DNA from 3 places in the Paenibacillus sp. MCAF9 genome. Region 3 is predicted to be linked to each of the others. Evidence: predicted binding sites of a transcription regulator. Region 3 holds the regulator's gene; each other region holds the start of a gene.
What was found. Region 3 encodes LexA, which represses DNA repair genes until DNA is damaged. Its sites were predicted from a motif close to CGAACATATGTTCG; they were not measured.
Positions count from the first base shown of each region.

Region 1: a site for LexA is predicted at 4,154-4,167, ahead of AB4Z45_RS08650 (YolD-like family protein). Genes of this name have one in related genera too.
Region 2: a site for LexA is predicted at 2,919-2,932, ahead of AB4Z45_RS24805 (DNA polymerase IV). Genes of this name have one in related genera too.

Region 1 covers NZ_JBFREL010000004.1:132,791-138,163, reverse strand. The annotation lists gene tkt (transketolase) at 1-1,566, opposite strand, end outside; gene purU (formyltetrahydrofolate deformylase) at 1,731-2,633, opposite strand; gene AB4Z45_RS08655 (deoxyribonuclease IV) at 2,686-3,816, opposite strand; gene AB4Z45_RS08650 (YolD-like family protein) at 4,208-4,543, shown strand; gene AB4Z45_RS08645 (hypothetical protein) at 4,533-4,739, shown strand; gene AB4Z45_RS08640 (hypothetical protein) at 4,827-5,373, opposite strand, start outside.
Region 2 covers NZ_JBFREL010000023.1:60,449-65,821, forward strand. The annotation lists gene AB4Z45_RS24795 (S-layer homology domain-containing protein) at 1-706, shown strand, start outside; gene AB4Z45_RS24800 (YolD-like family protein) at 1,288-1,617, opposite strand; gene AB4Z45_RS24805 (DNA polymerase IV) at 1,614-2,858, opposite strand; gene AB4Z45_RS24810 (hypothetical protein) at 3,256-3,465, opposite strand; gene AB4Z45_RS24815 (spore germination protein) at 3,705-5,252, shown strand; gene AB4Z45_RS24820 (Ger(x)C family spore germination protein) at 5,271-5,373, shown strand, end outside.
Region 3 covers NZ_JBFREL010000001.1:233,824-239,196, forward strand. The annotation lists gene AB4Z45_RS01080 (hypothetical protein) at 1-594, shown strand, start outside; gene AB4Z45_RS01085 (sporulation protein YjcZ) at 706-816, opposite strand; gene lexA (transcriptional repressor LexA) at 1,291-1,911, opposite strand; gene yneA (cell division suppressor protein YneA) at 2,071-2,445, shown strand; gene AB4Z45_RS01100 (ABC transporter ATP-binding protein) at 2,606-3,325, shown strand; gene AB4Z45_RS01105 (ABC transporter permease) at 3,315-4,670, shown strand; gene AB4Z45_RS01110 (efflux RND transporter periplasmic adaptor subunit) at 4,697-5,373, shown strand, end outside.

The DNA of each region.
Region 1 (5,373 bases), on a different contig from region 3:
TGCTACCGGGTTGCCAGTGTTCTCTACAGCATAAGCCCATGCAGCGGAAGTCTCGTTGCCATCAGCTGGACGGATAACCGTTAGATCAGGGATGATGCGGATCGAAGCAAGCTGCTCAATCGGCTCATGTGTAGGACCGTCTTCGCCAACTGCGATACTGTCATGCGTCAGTACATAAACGACAGGCAGCTTCATCAATGCAGCAAGACGAACAGCAGGACGAAGGTAATCTGTGAATACGAAGAACGTACCGCCGAATACTTTCAAACCACTGTGAAGAGCAATACCGTTCATGGCAGCAGCCATACCGAATTCACGTACGCCATAATAAAGATTGCGGCCATCGTAGCTGCCTGGTTTGAACTGCGTCAAACCTTTCAGATGAGTCATTGTTGAGCTTTCAAGGTCAGCCGATCCGCCGAAAATAGTCGGAACGTTTTTCGCAAGACCGTTAAGTGCATTTCCTGAAGCTACACGAGTTGATACCGCGTTGTCCGCAGTTGTGTACACAGGAAGGTCAGCATCCCAGCCCTCAGGCATTGCGCCAGAGATAGCGAGCTCAAACTGAGCTGCAAGCTCAGGGAAAGCTTCTTTATAAGACGCGAAGCTTGCATCCCACTGTGCATTTGCTTGCTCGCCGCTGCTTTTCACATCTGCAAAGTGAGCGCGAACTTCGTCAGGCACGTGGAACTGAAGCTCTTCAGACCAACCGTAAGCTTGTTTCGTCAATTTTGTCTCATCAGCACCAAGCGGTGATCCGTGAGGACCAGCATGTCCGCCTTTGCCGCCTTTGTTCGGGCTGCCATAGCCGATTACTGTTTTTACTTCGATCAAAGTTGGTTTGGATAGATCTGCTTGCGCCTCAGCAACGGCTTTGGACAAAGCATCTAGATCGTTTCCATCTTCTACGCGAAGCACTTGCCAGCCGTAGCCTTCAAAACGTTTTTGAACGCTCTCGGAATAAGAAAGGCCCAATTCGCCATCAAGCGAAATATCGTTGGAATCATATAGAACGACCAATTTGCCGAGCTGCAGGTGGCCTGCGAAGGATGCAGCCTCATGAGAGACGCCTTCCATCAAGTCGCCGTCGCCGCAAATGGAGTATGTGAAGTGGTTAATAAGCTCGTGGCCTTCTTTATTGTAAGTAGCGCCCAGCTGTGCTTCCGCAATTGCCATACCAACCGCCATAGCGATACCTTGTCCAAGTGGACCCGTTGTTGCATCAACGCCAGCCGTGTGGCCAAACTCAGGGTGTCCTGGTGTTAGGGAGCCCCATTGACGGAAGTTTTTCAATTCCTCCATCGGCAGATCATAACCGGAGAGGTGAAGCAAGCTGTAAAGCAGCATCGAGCCATGACCCGCAGACAAAACAAAACGATCACGGTTTACCCAAGTAGGGTTCGATGGATTATGCTTCATATTTTTTGCAAATAATTGATAGCCCATTGGAGCAGCGCCCATTGGCATACCAGGGTGACCTGATTTCGCTTTCTCGATGGAATCGATCGCAAGTGTACGGATCGTATCGATAGAAAGCTGTTCAACCGACTTTTGTGTGACTGACATTACAATTTCCTCCTATGGTCTAAGCTTGTCTAATTTCATCTCGTTATATGGTTTCTAAAAACAACGATACAGCGTCATACCAGTACGCAATAACTTTGAATATTGTATCACTCTGCATGCTCGTTTTCCATCAAAAAAAATAGATAATTCGCATAAAAATACAGTTAGTTGAATACAACAGTTTTATTATTATGCACGATTACACGATCTTCAATATGCCATTTCACAGCTCTTGCGAGAACGACCCGTTCAATTGTCCGACCGATTCTTTTCAAATCATCGACGTTGTCACGGTGGCTGACGCGTTGAACATCCTGCTCGATAATCGGCCCGCCGTCTAATTCTTCTGTTACATAATGCGCTGTCGCGCCGATAATTTTTACACCGCGTGTATAAGCCTGCGCATAAGGCTTGCCTCCAACGAAAGCGGGTAGGAATGAGTGGTGAATATTAATGATCCGATTTGGAAATTGTTCAATGAACTTAGGCGAAATGATTTGCATATAACGCGCCAATACAATGATATCCGCTTTATCTGCAACAACTTCCATCTGTTTGCGCTCGGCTTCTTCTTTTGTAGTCGCTGTAACTGGGATATGGTAATACGGAATGCCAAAGGATTCGACCAGTTCGCGCATATCAGGGTGGTTGCTTATAACCATTGAAATATCGGCATCAAGATCCCCTGCCTTCCACTGCCAAAGCAGCTCTAGCAAGCAGTGATCCTCTTTCGAAACGAATACAGCAAGACGTTTCTTGCGGCTGGCACGGAATGTATGCCATTTCATATCAAACCGATCGGCTACTCTGGTGAAGTCCTCCATGAGAAGTGGAAGCTCCTTGTCCAGATCAACTAGATCAAATTCAAAACGGATGAAAAACATTCCGCCTTCCGGGTCCATCGTATATTGATCCGATTGAACGATGTTAGCCCCGTGCTCATATAAGAAATGAGAAACAGCAGCTACGATGCCCGGGCGGTCCGGACAAGAAATAAGCATGCGCGCACGCCCGCTCTTTCCACCTGCTTCAACGGTTATTTCAGATGGGGTGGATGGTGATGACATGGACTTCAAACTTCCTTTCGCAATGATCTATATGAATTAATGTTAACTTTAATTAAAGTCTAGCAAGCAGCTCTTTGCCGCCAAACCAAGCCGTAATACGCTGATTGATTTGTTCTTCTGTTAGTCCTGCCGGCAAAGCTTCGCCTGCCATTACAAGATCGAACAGACGCTCCATCGGCTCGCGCGGGTCTGCTTTTTTTGCTTTTGCGTCATTTTTTAGCAAATCCCAAGTAGAGAGTACAAAACCTCTGGAATCAATTTCTTGCTTGCCGAAGAAATGATGCAGGCGCTCCACATCTTCAAAGAAGCTTTCACCTAAACGAGCTCTGCCATTGCCGCTCAGCAAAGCGATCTCCGCTTCATACATAGGACGTTCAGTCTTGTCTTCCTTGCCAATCCAAGGCGTTTCCAGTATAAACGGACGCCCCTTAAGGCCTTCATGTTCAACGATTCTTTGAATGGCATCGTGACCAAGCCAGCCTGCGCCAACTGGAGCATGTCTGTCTTTACCAGCACCGCGTGAGTTCTTGCTGTCGTTCACGTGAACAACGGCAACACGGTTTAATCCAACAACACGATCGAACTGCTCAAGAACCCCGTCCAGATCATGAACAAGGTCGTAACCAGCATCATGCATGTGGCAAGTATCCATACATACAGTTAACCGTTCGTTATCCTGAACTTTGTCAATAATCGCCGCAAGCTCTTCGAAGCTGCGGCCAATTTCTGTGCCTTTGCCTGCCATCGTCTCAAGAGCGATGTTAACATTCGTTTCTTTTGTGCCTGCAAGCACTTCATTCAAGCCTTCAGCTATACGAGCGATGCCATATTCTGCATCCTTGTCCGTATAGGCACCTGGATGAAGAACAATATTACGTACACCGATGTAATCGGTACGGCGAATTTCTTCTTGTAAAAAAGAAACCGCAAGCTCGTACGTAGAATCCTTATATGAGCCAAGATTCACAATATAAGGCGCGTGAACCACAATCTCACTCATACCGGATTGCTCCATAAGCGCTTTTCCTTCTTCAATATATAACGAATCGATCGGCTTCCTTCTTGTATTCTGAGGTGCGCCGGTGTAGATCATAAATGTACTTGAGCCATACGATACTGCTTCTTGTGCTGCAGTGAGCAGCCCCTTGTCCGAAAATGATACATGGGAACCTATTTTCAACATAAATATTACGCCCCTTTCGGTTGATCAAACCTTATTTTACAAGGAATGTCGAAATAAATCTAGTAATGCCCAAACTATGCAAACTGATTATTCAAATCGTCAAGAACCTTACCAATAAGGGATACTCTATATACTGTCCTTTTAGGAAGGATGCATAATCATGTTTTAAGATGCAGTGATTTGGGGCTGAATTGGGGCTGTGCTTTTTCAAAAAATAAGGGTAGACGCTAACGGGTATTGAAAAGATTGATCAATAGGAAGAGCCGCAGGGATGCTTTCCCATACGGCTCTTCTTCATATTAACCTGTTATATTTACTTTTACAACACCTTGAATAAAGAACATACGTTCGCATATAATAAGAACACTACGAAGAAGGACGGTGTTCTAAAATGAATACAGGACGGAAGAAACTCGAAGGAAATGGATTGTGGGAAAGCAGCCGCATGATGCTCCCTGAGCATAAGGTTAGGATTAACCAGCTCGAAGCTGACCAAAAGAAGCGACAACGTATCGAACTAGACGAACAGGAATGGGCAATCATCTCACAGCTGGTGGATGCATCACTCAAGATGAGGCAGCTTATCAACCTGCAGATGTTTCACGAGACAGAAGAACTGGTTGTAGTTGGAGTTGTGGATCGGGTAGACCAGCTTCAAAGCCGTTTCATGGTGGATGGAGAATGGTTTGCGATCCGAGACATCGAGGGCGCCAGCCTTGAGCATTGATCGTCAAAAGCTGGTTGAACACCTTGAGCGTAATGCAGAAGATCTACGGCTGAAGATCGAAAGGTTTGACGAATCAAAAGGCATCGACACCGGGATGGTCTTAATGTGGCTTGCAAAGAAGATCGTACTCACACATCTGCTTGATGATTTATACAAAGGCACCTTTAATGAAGAAAAGCCGCTTAGCGAACCTTAAACTCGCAAGCGGCTTTTATGTATTGCATACAAAGCCGGACTTAAGCATATTCTCGCTCCTCAAAATAACACCTTAATTATTCGTTACCTAATTCTTTCTTTTTTGTTCAAGAATAGCAGCTGTTACTGAAGATCGATGTCTTAGGTCCTCAAGCTCTTTTTCAGCTAAGTATTTTCCCAATAGATGCATCGTATGTTTATCTTCTTCAATTTCTTGTTTTTCTTTCTCGAGATTACTTATAATCCTATTCAGATCATGAGCATAAATAACTGAAATAATCATAGCAAATCTAAAGGCCGTCAATAACATGTACATAAGCAAAATAAAAATCATAAATGATCTTACAAAAGGATTAGGTATAGCTAACATTATTAAGGAATAAAAAATTACTAAGAAAGATGCTATTAAAGCACTAAGTATATAATGGATTAGTTTACTCACGTCAGATTTGTCTAAATGAGCTAAAAATGAATTTACCTTTAAGCTTCCGAAAATAGATAATACTGTAACATATATTCCAACAAATACAGCTGCGATAGTTGTAATAGTACCGATATTCAGTGATATTAATTGATCATACTTCAATACGAGAAATGAGTTGATTGCTTCAATTTTCTGTGAATAAACAAAATTA
Region 2 (5,373 bases), on a different contig from region 3:
GCTGAGTGTAAATGAGACTTCTCATCAGACACAGAGAGGCATTTATTTTATCACTGAAGACGGTAGCATGGAATATGTCGGCGGTGCGAGTGTAAACGGTAAACTGATTGCGGAAGTAAGCCATTTCAGTATGTATGGCGTCTTCAACTATGACAAATCGTTTGATGATATTCAGGCGTCGTATTGGGCCTATGATGTAATAAAAAAGATGGCCGCCAAACAAATTGTTTTTGGTGTAAGTGAAACGTTATTTGCACCGAAACAATTCGTGACCAGAGCTGAATTCGCATCGTTAATCGGCCGGGCTCTCCGGCTGGAATCCTCGAAGCCAGCCTCGTTCAAGGATGTTGTTCCAACTAAGTGGTACGCTTCGTCGATTGCTGCAACATCAGAAGCCGGAATAGTATCCGGAAGAAGTGTTGATACATTTGCGCCGGAGGATGCCTTAAGCCGGGAGGAGATGGCGGTTATGATTCTCAAAGCTTATGAATTCCATACAGGATGGAACGCTTCAACAAATGGAACGAACAGTTTCAAAGATGCCAGCCAAGTTAGCAGCTGGGCAAAGGATGCGGTCTCAGCTGTGAAGGAGCTTGGCTTAATCAGCGGCCGCGGTAACGAATTATTTATGCCACACGATAAAGTGAACCGCGCAGAAAGTGCGCAAATCCTTTCGCTATTGATTGATAGTATCGGAAATTACTGAAAGGAGAAAACAGCATATGAGAATTTTTCTATCGGCCGGATAATGCGTGGGTAGGGGATGTTATTCCTTATTAAGAAGATGGGGAGTTTAGCTATTCTATCTGCATGGTTGGAGAGATAATCACCGCGAGGGACTTGAACATGGCTGGCATTTACTTAGAACAAAGGATTTCGTGAATTACAGGGAAGACGGGGCTTGAAAGATTGAAGGCGGGACCGGACATATTCTGAAAGTAGACGATGTCTATCATATGTTTTATTGCATCTTTCCCTAAGGAAAACAGTTCGCCTGCCATGCCATCAGCAAAGATATGAAAACATGGGAGCCGGTCCCCGAAGATACTTTTGGTATTGAGAAAACTGTTGATACGACTTTGTAAATAAAGAGCATGCTCAGTGATTCAATCATGGAGTATGCTCTTTAGTATGGAATGAATTTTCTCCATTAGTGTCACATAATACCAGTGCATACAATGTCCGTTTTCATTGAAAGCAAAAGCACGTTAACGAATATTAGTGGAAACTTGCTTGTTGTTGTTGTCATTCTTCCTCAGACTGATTCTGAGGAGGTGCTTGCGAATCTCAATCATCCTCTAATATGGCTCCTTCGATGTCTACGATCTGGAACCATTCGCCGTCAACCATGAATCGTCGTTTTAGCTCGTCGATACGCTCCACAATACCAATGACGTTGAGCAACTCCAGGGGGTGATACAGTCGGATGGATACTTTCTTCCTTCCAAGCAGTGATTCCGAAACAGCTCGGGACACATGTTCCCACTCTTGATCGTCGAGTTGGATTCTATCGCGGCGTTTCGCAGCATCCGACAAGCCATTGATGGCCAGTTTGTGTTCTGGCAACATCATGCGGCTGGATTCCCACAAGCCGTTGCCTTCAAGCTTCTTCCTCACTTGTAGTGGCCTCCTATCTTTTTGGAACGATCCATTGCCTGACCGGCCGGTGTCGCTGATACCGCCCTAAGGATGATCGAGTCTCCGTATTTTTCCTTAATTGCGTCTGTGGCGCGCTCCAAAGCCATCCATTTCTCTCGATTCTGGTCGAACAGCGACAACTGGTATTCATCGTCAGCGGTGAAGCCCGACAGGCTAACCCCGACCTTGCGCACAGGCAGACCGTCCCAATGACGCTGCAGTAGTTGCAAGGCTGCGCGGTAGACCTGGTTTGTGACGTTACTCGGATCGACCATCTTCATCTGGCGGTTAAAGCCGCTCGGTCTGTCGTAATCTGCGCCCATGCAGCCTACAGATACGACATGCCCCATGTAGCCTTTGCTACGGCAACGTTGGCAGACAAGTTCCGTCAACTCGAGCAGCACCGTACGGATCTCCTCTAGCTTGTAGTAATCGCGCGGCAACGTCATCATATGCCCGACGGATTTGGGTGCTACACTATGCGTGCCTGGCCGTACAGGACTATCATCTATACCGTTCGCAATACGCCAGTACAATTCAGCGTTGATGTCTGAGTTGCGGCCAAACTTGCGCCGCATGAGCACCTTCAATTTTTCAAGAGGTGTAGCTGCAATCTGTCCGATTGTTTCAAAGCCCATTGCGTTAAAATGTCGTGTCATACGACTACCGACCATAAACATCTTTGCTACCGGCAACTGCCATAAGGTGTCGGCCAGTTTATCAGGTGTTAGTGTATACATGCCAGCATCATTTTTCTTCGCGTAATTGTCGCAAGCTGTCTTAGCCAAAATCTTTGTAGGTCCGATACCAAATCGTGTGTAGATGCCTGTCTCAGCTTGTATTTGTTTCTGAATCAGAGCGGCCAGTTCTTCAGGCGAACCGTATAGATGGAGCGAGCCTGTCACATCCAAAAATTGCTCATCAATGGAGTAGGGTTCCACTAAATCAGTGTAAGATTCGTAAATGCGTGTAATCATTAGCGAAACGTCGATATAAAGCTGCATACGGGGCTTGATGATGATTAGGTCTGGGCATTTGGCTAGAGCATCCCCTAGACGCTCGGCTGTCGTAACCCCATGTGCCTTGGCGATTGGACATGCAGCGAGTATGATGCCTGAGCGGCGTTCTGGGTCACCAGCCACTGCCAGTGGCTTATCCTTGTATTCTGGGCGCTCTGACTTCTCTACAGAGGCATAGAAAGAGAGACAATCTGCCAACATTATTACAGGCTCCAAGGTACCACCTCCAAAATGAGAAAGTATTTTCGTTTTATTGTATACCGAATGTATGTTCGTGATGCGAATGGTAGAGCCTACTTGTTAGCTATTTCAATAATACATCTCGAAAAAATGAGCATAAATTAGAGGAATTGTGCTCACTTTTATTTATGCTCACTATACATATTTCAAGAAAATACTGATTTAACTAGGGATGAAAGGGTTTTCTGTATTTATGCACATACATTTTAATATAGATACCAAGCAGTACAACTTTGATCTCCTCCAGCTTCTCATAGTCACGCGGGCGCACATCAGTTTCAGCCAGCGATATTCGGAATGCTCCGCCTTCTCCACCGATGCATAAAACGATTGGCAATCCGCAAGCATAATGACTTTGTTAAGAGACATTTCGGCTCACCAGCTCTGCTGCTAATACATTTGCCGCAAGAAAGACGCGCTGTGCGCCGGAGTCTATACAAAAGGCTCTGACATAACCGTCTCTCACAGATAGGACACGAATTCTTCGTTTCGTAAACTTGCCTTTTTTGCTCATATAAATCACATCTACGACACAACCGACTAGGCTGAACCATTTTTCCATTGTCATGATGCATCTCCTCCATAACAAGAACGTTTGTTCTTATTATATACAGAACGCACGTTCTTATACTAGAGGTTATTTGTGGTTATTATTGACAAGGTTTGGTTGGGAACAGCTTCGCAGTCCAATTAGGCGTACGAATGCTATACGCGGAGCAGCACGGAAACCAATCACAAATAGGACAGTACATATTTACATCCATAATGCGCCAAAATAGAAGCAACATGGAAACGAAGGGTGCCGTTATGAACAAACAAAACACAGGTAGGCTAACGCCGTTTAGTCCGTCGCTGCATGCGAATGTCAAAACCATTCGCGATTGCTTCGGCAACAGCACGGATATCATAATCCGAATGTTTCGCAGCGATGCGGCTCCAGAACGTGAGATTGCCATTATTTATGTAGATGGAATCGTGAACTCACAAATCATTAATGAGAGTGTCATGGAGCCGTTAATGTCAATGAGGCTGCCGCAGCATGCTCATGTGAAGGGAAGCAAGCTGCTGGAAGCGCTTCGCAGCTGCGTCGTATCAATCGGCTCGGTACAGAGTGTGGACACACTAGAGTATGCACTCCAAAATATGACGGACGGATTATGTGTCATTATGGCGGATGGCAGCGCGGAAGCGCTGACGGCGGATGTGAACGGCGGCGAACAGCGCAGTGTTACGATTCCTCAGACACAGACCGTGATTCGTGGTCCGCAGCATGCTTTTGTAGAAAACATTCAAACGAACATCAGCTTGGTCAGGCGGATAATACGTTCCTCTGACCTTCATGTGCAAGTGCACAAGATCGGTCAGCAAACGCATACGAACGTAGCCGTTATGTATTTGCATGGAATAGCAGATGAAGGGATCGTTAAGGAGGTTTACCGCAGACTGGCGGCCATTGACATTGACGGTGTGCTGGAGAGCGGATACGTGGAAGAATTTATTCAAGATGATACGTTCACGCTGTTCCCAACGCTTTCAAATACAGAGAGACCGGACTCCGTGGCAGCAGCGCTGCTGGAGGGAAGAGTAGCGGTAATGATAGACGGCTCGCCTATGGTCTTAATGGCCCCGACTACATTTTTTTCGTTTTTTCAATCGCCAGAGGATTATTATCAACGATATGACATTGCATCCTTCGTTCGTCTCATCCGTTACGGTTCATATATCGTGTCGATTCTGCTGCCTGCCTTGTATATCGCAGTTACAACCTTTCATCAGGAGATGCTTCCGACAACGCTTCTTATTAGTCTAGCGGCGCAGCGAGAGGGGATTCCGTTCCCTGGACTGGTTGAGGCGTTGTTGATGGAGGTCACTTTCGAGGTGCTGCGAGAAGCAGGATTACGAATGCCGCGGGCGATTGGGCCCGCCATATCTATCGTGGGCGCTCTCGTACTCGGCCAGTCGGCTGTTCAGGCGGGCATCGTGTCAGCGGGTATGGTGATCATCGTATCCTTTACGGCGATTTCCAATTTTGTAATGCCGGAATTCAACATGGCGGCCACATCTCGTATTATTCGCTTTATCTTTATGATTATGGCCGGTATTTTTGGGTTTTTCGGCATTTTCATTTCTGTATTGTTTATGCTGATCCATTTGGTATCGCTGCGCTCGTTCGGAGTGCCGTTTATGTCTCCGCTGGCACCAGGTCCTACCAAGCAAGGACCATGGCGAGATGTGTTCGTCAGGCTGCCATGGTGGGCGGTCGTGCTTCGACCTCTAGATTTGAATCTGCGTAATCCAAGGCGGCGGCCGAACGGAAAAAAACCGCCGGCACAGCGTCATTCCGATAAGGCGTAATGAAAGGGGGAACCTGCCATGAAAAAATGGAGGCTGCTGCTGCCGATGCTCATTTGTTTGCTGGCAACGGGCTGCTGGAATCGCATAGAGCTGAATGATATTGCGATTGTTTCTGCTACCG
Region 3 (5,373 bases):
AATATTTATGTGCTGCTTACGGACACGGGCACATGGTTTACTCGGATGATCAAATTATTTACTGGTGCACCCTATAATCACGCTTCACTTGCACTGGATATAAATCTAAAGAATATATACAGCTTTGGGCGTAAACGTGCGAACAACCCGTTAATCGCTGGATTTGTCAAAGAAAACGTCTATACTGGGACGTTTCGATATTTCCCTAATACGCGCTGTGTTCTTCTGAAGATTGCTTTATCAGAAAAACAACATGCCGCATTGCTTCAATACATTCGTGAGTTTGAAAAAAATAAAGAAAATTACCGATACAATTTAATCGGATTGTTAGGTGTACTGCTTGAGCTTAATATCGAGCCAACAGATTCGTATTTCTGCTCCCAGTTTGTTGCTGAAGCTATGCGGAGCAGCGGTATAAACTTGTGGGAACGACCATCCGCGCAAGTGACACCTCATGATTTTCTTAAAAATGAGCAAATGCAAATCGTATATGAAGGTTTACTTTATGATTATCCGAAACTTGACCGCAAGAAGCTAATACGAATTTCTAATTTAAGAACAACTGCCGTACTGTTAAGAAAACGTGTAATTTAACTTCTCTCCATTTAAATAACAAACTAATGGTTGGAAGGAGTCTGAAAAGCAAAAAGAAGATCCATCAAATGGATCTTCTTTTGCTAATATTAAGAATGGCTCAAATACGAATTAATATCCGAAGCCAAAGCCGCCGCAACTGCAAGCAATGATCACCAGTAGAATGAATAATACTAAGATGATTCCTAAGCTTGAGAAAGCTCCACCCACGTAACCGGACATTTTTCAATGCACCTCCTTACGAGTTGAATACACAGTATGTTATGCGTAATAAATTCATAGTGATTGGGTGTTTGTCATTAGCTGATTAATTCATGATTTCGTAACTGTGAACGATGAGATCGCTGGCTTTGCAATAAACAAAAAAGTGACTGAATATGACAGACACTATAATTTACTTGCACTTTTTTTTATTATGCGAAAATATAGAAGATCTGGTGTTGGCAAACAAGCAGCTTAGCTAGTTATACAAAAGCATAGTGGAGAGTGGGAGCTGTATCAGCTTGAACGTAATGTTCCCGCACAACAATTTTGGACCCATGTCATTGGAGCGCTAAAAATTAGAATTTTGTTGAAAGGCTTGAGAATGGCAGACGATACCAAACCTTTAAGCAAGATCGTTAACATAATAGTCAAAGAAAAGGCTGAATCAACGTCGTTGATTCAGCCTTTTCTTTATGTACATATTAGTTGGTATTAATGAATATCACGGAAAAGTCCAATGACTTTACCTAGAATCGTTACATTTTGAAGTAATATAGGCTGCATTGTGGAATTTTCCGGCTGCAAACGAATATGATTTTTCTCTTTGTAAAATGTTTTGACTGTTGCTTCGTCGTCCTCAGTCATTGCAACGACGATCTCACCATTGTTTGCCGTTTGCTGTTGACGAACGATAACATAATCCCCGTCATGAATACCTGCTTCAATCATACTCTCGCCCATGACATTCAATATAAAAACACTGCTGTCACCAACAAAATGAGAAGGAAGCGGGAAATATTCTTCAATATTTTCTGTAGCAGTAATCGGCACACCAGCGGTAACTTTACCAACAATAGGTACTCTAGCAACGGAAAGCGGGATAATGCCATCAGAGCTTTCTTGATCCAAAATTTCAATAGCACGCGGTTTAGTAGGATCTCGGCGTATTAAACCTTTTTTCTCTAGACGGTCCAAATGACCGTGAACGGTTGAACTGGACAACAATCCAACAGCTTCGCCGATTTCTCGAACGGAGGGTGGATAGCCTTTCTCCCGAACTTCATTCTTAATAAATTCAAGAATTGAATGTTGTCGGTTAGAAATCTTCGACACTGCAATCACTCCATTAGTAGGTTTGCAAAAAATTATAACATAGAACTCGAGTTCGTACAAACATAAGTTCTTAAGTACAGAGGTTCGTATTTTTTTCGTTGACACCAAACGTTTGTTCGTGTAATCTAAAAACAGAACAAACGTTTGGGGTGTTGATAAATGATAACCAGTCCAAGTTTTTATAGAACCATTCATAAACAAGATACGAACAAAGCAACAAAGGTCAACCGCTTGATTAAGCATTTCATAAAGCGTCATACTGTTAAGCTCGTCGTTTGCACTGCTGTGTTTTTCTTATTGTTTACGAGCTTCCTACTTATGGGGACATACGCTTCGAGTAATACTCCGGAAGCCGCTTCCGCGGAAGAACAAATTATTAGGGTGCAATCAGGCGATACACTTTGGAATATTGCAAAACAAGTTTCAGATGGCAGCCATGATATCAGATATATCGTATATTTGATTAAAGATCGGAATGATCTGCAATCAACAGTTATAAAGCCAGGACAGAAGTTAATTATTCCTAGCATTTAGCTTGATTTTCCATTACAATTCAATAGTTCATACAAAAAATTACTTTCTATTTAAAGTAGATGCAGGCCAATCTACTTCTTTAGAAAGTTTTTTTATGTTTACTGCAGGGTTTACCCTTGGTTTTGCCGTCTATTAAAGGGGACTGAAAGGAGATGCTATTTTGTTACGAGTTGAAGAGTTATCCCACTCATTTATGAATGGGCATGAAACGACCACTGTACTGCAGAAAATAAGCTTTCACGTACATAAGGGAGAAATGATTGCGTTGTTAGGGAGCTCCGGTTCCGGTAAATCTACATTACTGAACTTAATGGCTGGCTTAATGAAGCCTACAGAAGGCCAAATCTTTATTGCGGACCATAATATTGTAACGATGAATGAAAACCGATTGGCAGAGTTTAGACGGAAGCATATCGGATTTATTTTTCAAGCGTATGAGTTGATAGCCAACTTGACGGTTAGGGAAAATGTGGAGCTTCCGCTTGTATTTCAATCGATGCATCCTTCAATACGGAAGAAAAAAGCTCTTTCGTTATTAGAGCAGGTAGGAATTCCTGATAAAGCAGAGTTATTCCCATCTCAGCTCTCGGGAGGACAACAACAGCGTGTCAGTATTGCAAGATCATTGATAACAGAGCCATCGGTTATTTTTGCGGACGAGCCTACCGGTAATTTGGATACCAAAACAGAGGAAGAAATTATTATGATTTTGAAGCAGTTGAATAAAACGATGGATACTACATTTATTATCGTAACCCATGAACGTGAGGTAGCAGCACAAACAGAAAAAATTATCACGCTGCGAGATGGTTATCTCGTAACGGATCAGGAAGCCGCACGAGAAAGTATGCTTGCGGGGGGAATTCAAATTGAGAATTAGTGATATTACAAGATTATCATGGGATCAGGTAAGGCGCAGGAAGGTAGTTACGGCATTATGCGCTGCGGGTATTTCTATTGGATGTGCTGCAATTATAATTGCACTTAGTATCGGTGAATCTGCTCAAGTTTACATTGAGAAACAAATGAATAGTTACTTGAAGATGGATGAAATAACGGTAACAGCGAGTACAGGAGCATACGCTGGCGGCGGAGCATCCACAGCTGATGAAGATTCTTTGCAGAAAGGCAAGTTAACTAAGCAAAAGCTTGACATCATGAGACAAATCGAACATGTCAAAGCTGCTTCACCATATCAACAGCTTAACTATGTGGAGACGATGACGTTAGATGGACTTACTTCACAAATTCAAACTGAAATTATAGGTACAGATATTGAGATGCTTTCCGCTTTTGGAAATGACATCAATCAAGGAGAAGCAACGAATGTATTAGGTACCATCGTTCTTAACTATGGAGCGACAATGGGATTTATTGATGAAGAGTCGAAACGTAAAATTCGAGAGCAAATCGATGCCAATCCCTATGATGAAACGGTTTATCAGCAATTTGAGAAGTTAAATCGTGTGCCAGGGGCTTTATATCAGAAGCAAATACAGCTTCGCTCCTATTCACCTGATGGCCAAGTCGTGTTGAGCGGACCTCTTCGTGTAATAGGCGTGCTCAAGAAGCCAGCAGGGGTCAGTGATGAGCAGTCGATGTATGACAAAAAAGGATATGTCTCATTAGAGACAGCGGAGCTCCTAAAGAAAGAGTTGAAGCTAGGGAGTGATGAGCAGGAAGCTTATAACTCTATTATTGTAAAAGTAGATAACCAAGCAAAGATTGAACAAGTAGAGAAGCAGCTGCAGAAACTAGTCGTTACTACGCGAACAAATCTACAGCAGAAGGAACAGCTCGCAAATGAATTTAAAATCATTAAAGCTGCGGCACTTGGTATTGGTGTGTTTATTCTAATCATAGCTTCGATATCGATCGTAGTAGCGATGACGATGTCTACCTATCAAAGACGTAGACAAATTGGGATTATGAAGGTGCTTGGTGCGAATTTGGCTCAAATCCGCAACATGTTCATCATTGAGGCAGCACTGCTCGGGTTGCTTGGTGGATTGTTAGGTGTACTTTTCTCCTATTGGATTGTATGGGGTATAAATGCCCTCATTTATAACTTATCCGGCGAGACGGACTCTGTCATTATTTTTATTCCATTTATAACGATTCCAATAGGCATGGCTTTTGCGCTTGCTACAGGTATACTATCGGGTATTTATCCAGCAATAAGCGCTTCACGTACGGATGCTTTAACAGCGATTAGACGCGATTAATTTATGGTTGAAGAAGGAGCTTACATATGAAAAGAAAAATAAAGTGGGGAATAATCGGTATTATTATTATTGGGATAAGTTTTGGACTATACAAGATAGGCAATCCTCCTAGGCAAACAGAATTCGTTTCTGATTCTCAGCCAATTACATTCCAAGTGACGAACGAAACGATAGCCAATACGGTTGAAGTAAAGGGAAAGTCATTGTATGAGCAGGAAACACTCATCTATGCACCTTATGGCTCCGAGGTTAAACAGTGGGCGGTAGAAGACGGGCAGCAGGTGAAAAAGGGTGATATATTGTTTAACCTGGATCAGACGGCAGTACAAAACGATATTTTACAAATGGAGGCAGTTCTGCGAAAAGGCAAGCTTGAGGCTGAGTTAAACGATTACCTCAATCAATTGAATGACGAATCAGCGGCAATGGAGTCAACGGAAGAGGCGCGAAAAAAAGTGCTCGTTGAAAGAGAAATCACACGTTTATCCAAGGATGTTAATGAAGTAACAGCGAGCATTCAAGCTAAGGAGCTGCAGCAAAAGAAAAAAATGCTTAATGAATCCAGCTTTCGTTCACCAGCAACAGGAATCTTTTTATTCGATAATCCTAACAAACGGCCACAGGCATTGACCGTCAATGAGTATATCGGCAAAGTCGTTGACTTGAACAAATTGCAATTTATCGCCTTAGTGGGCGAACAGGA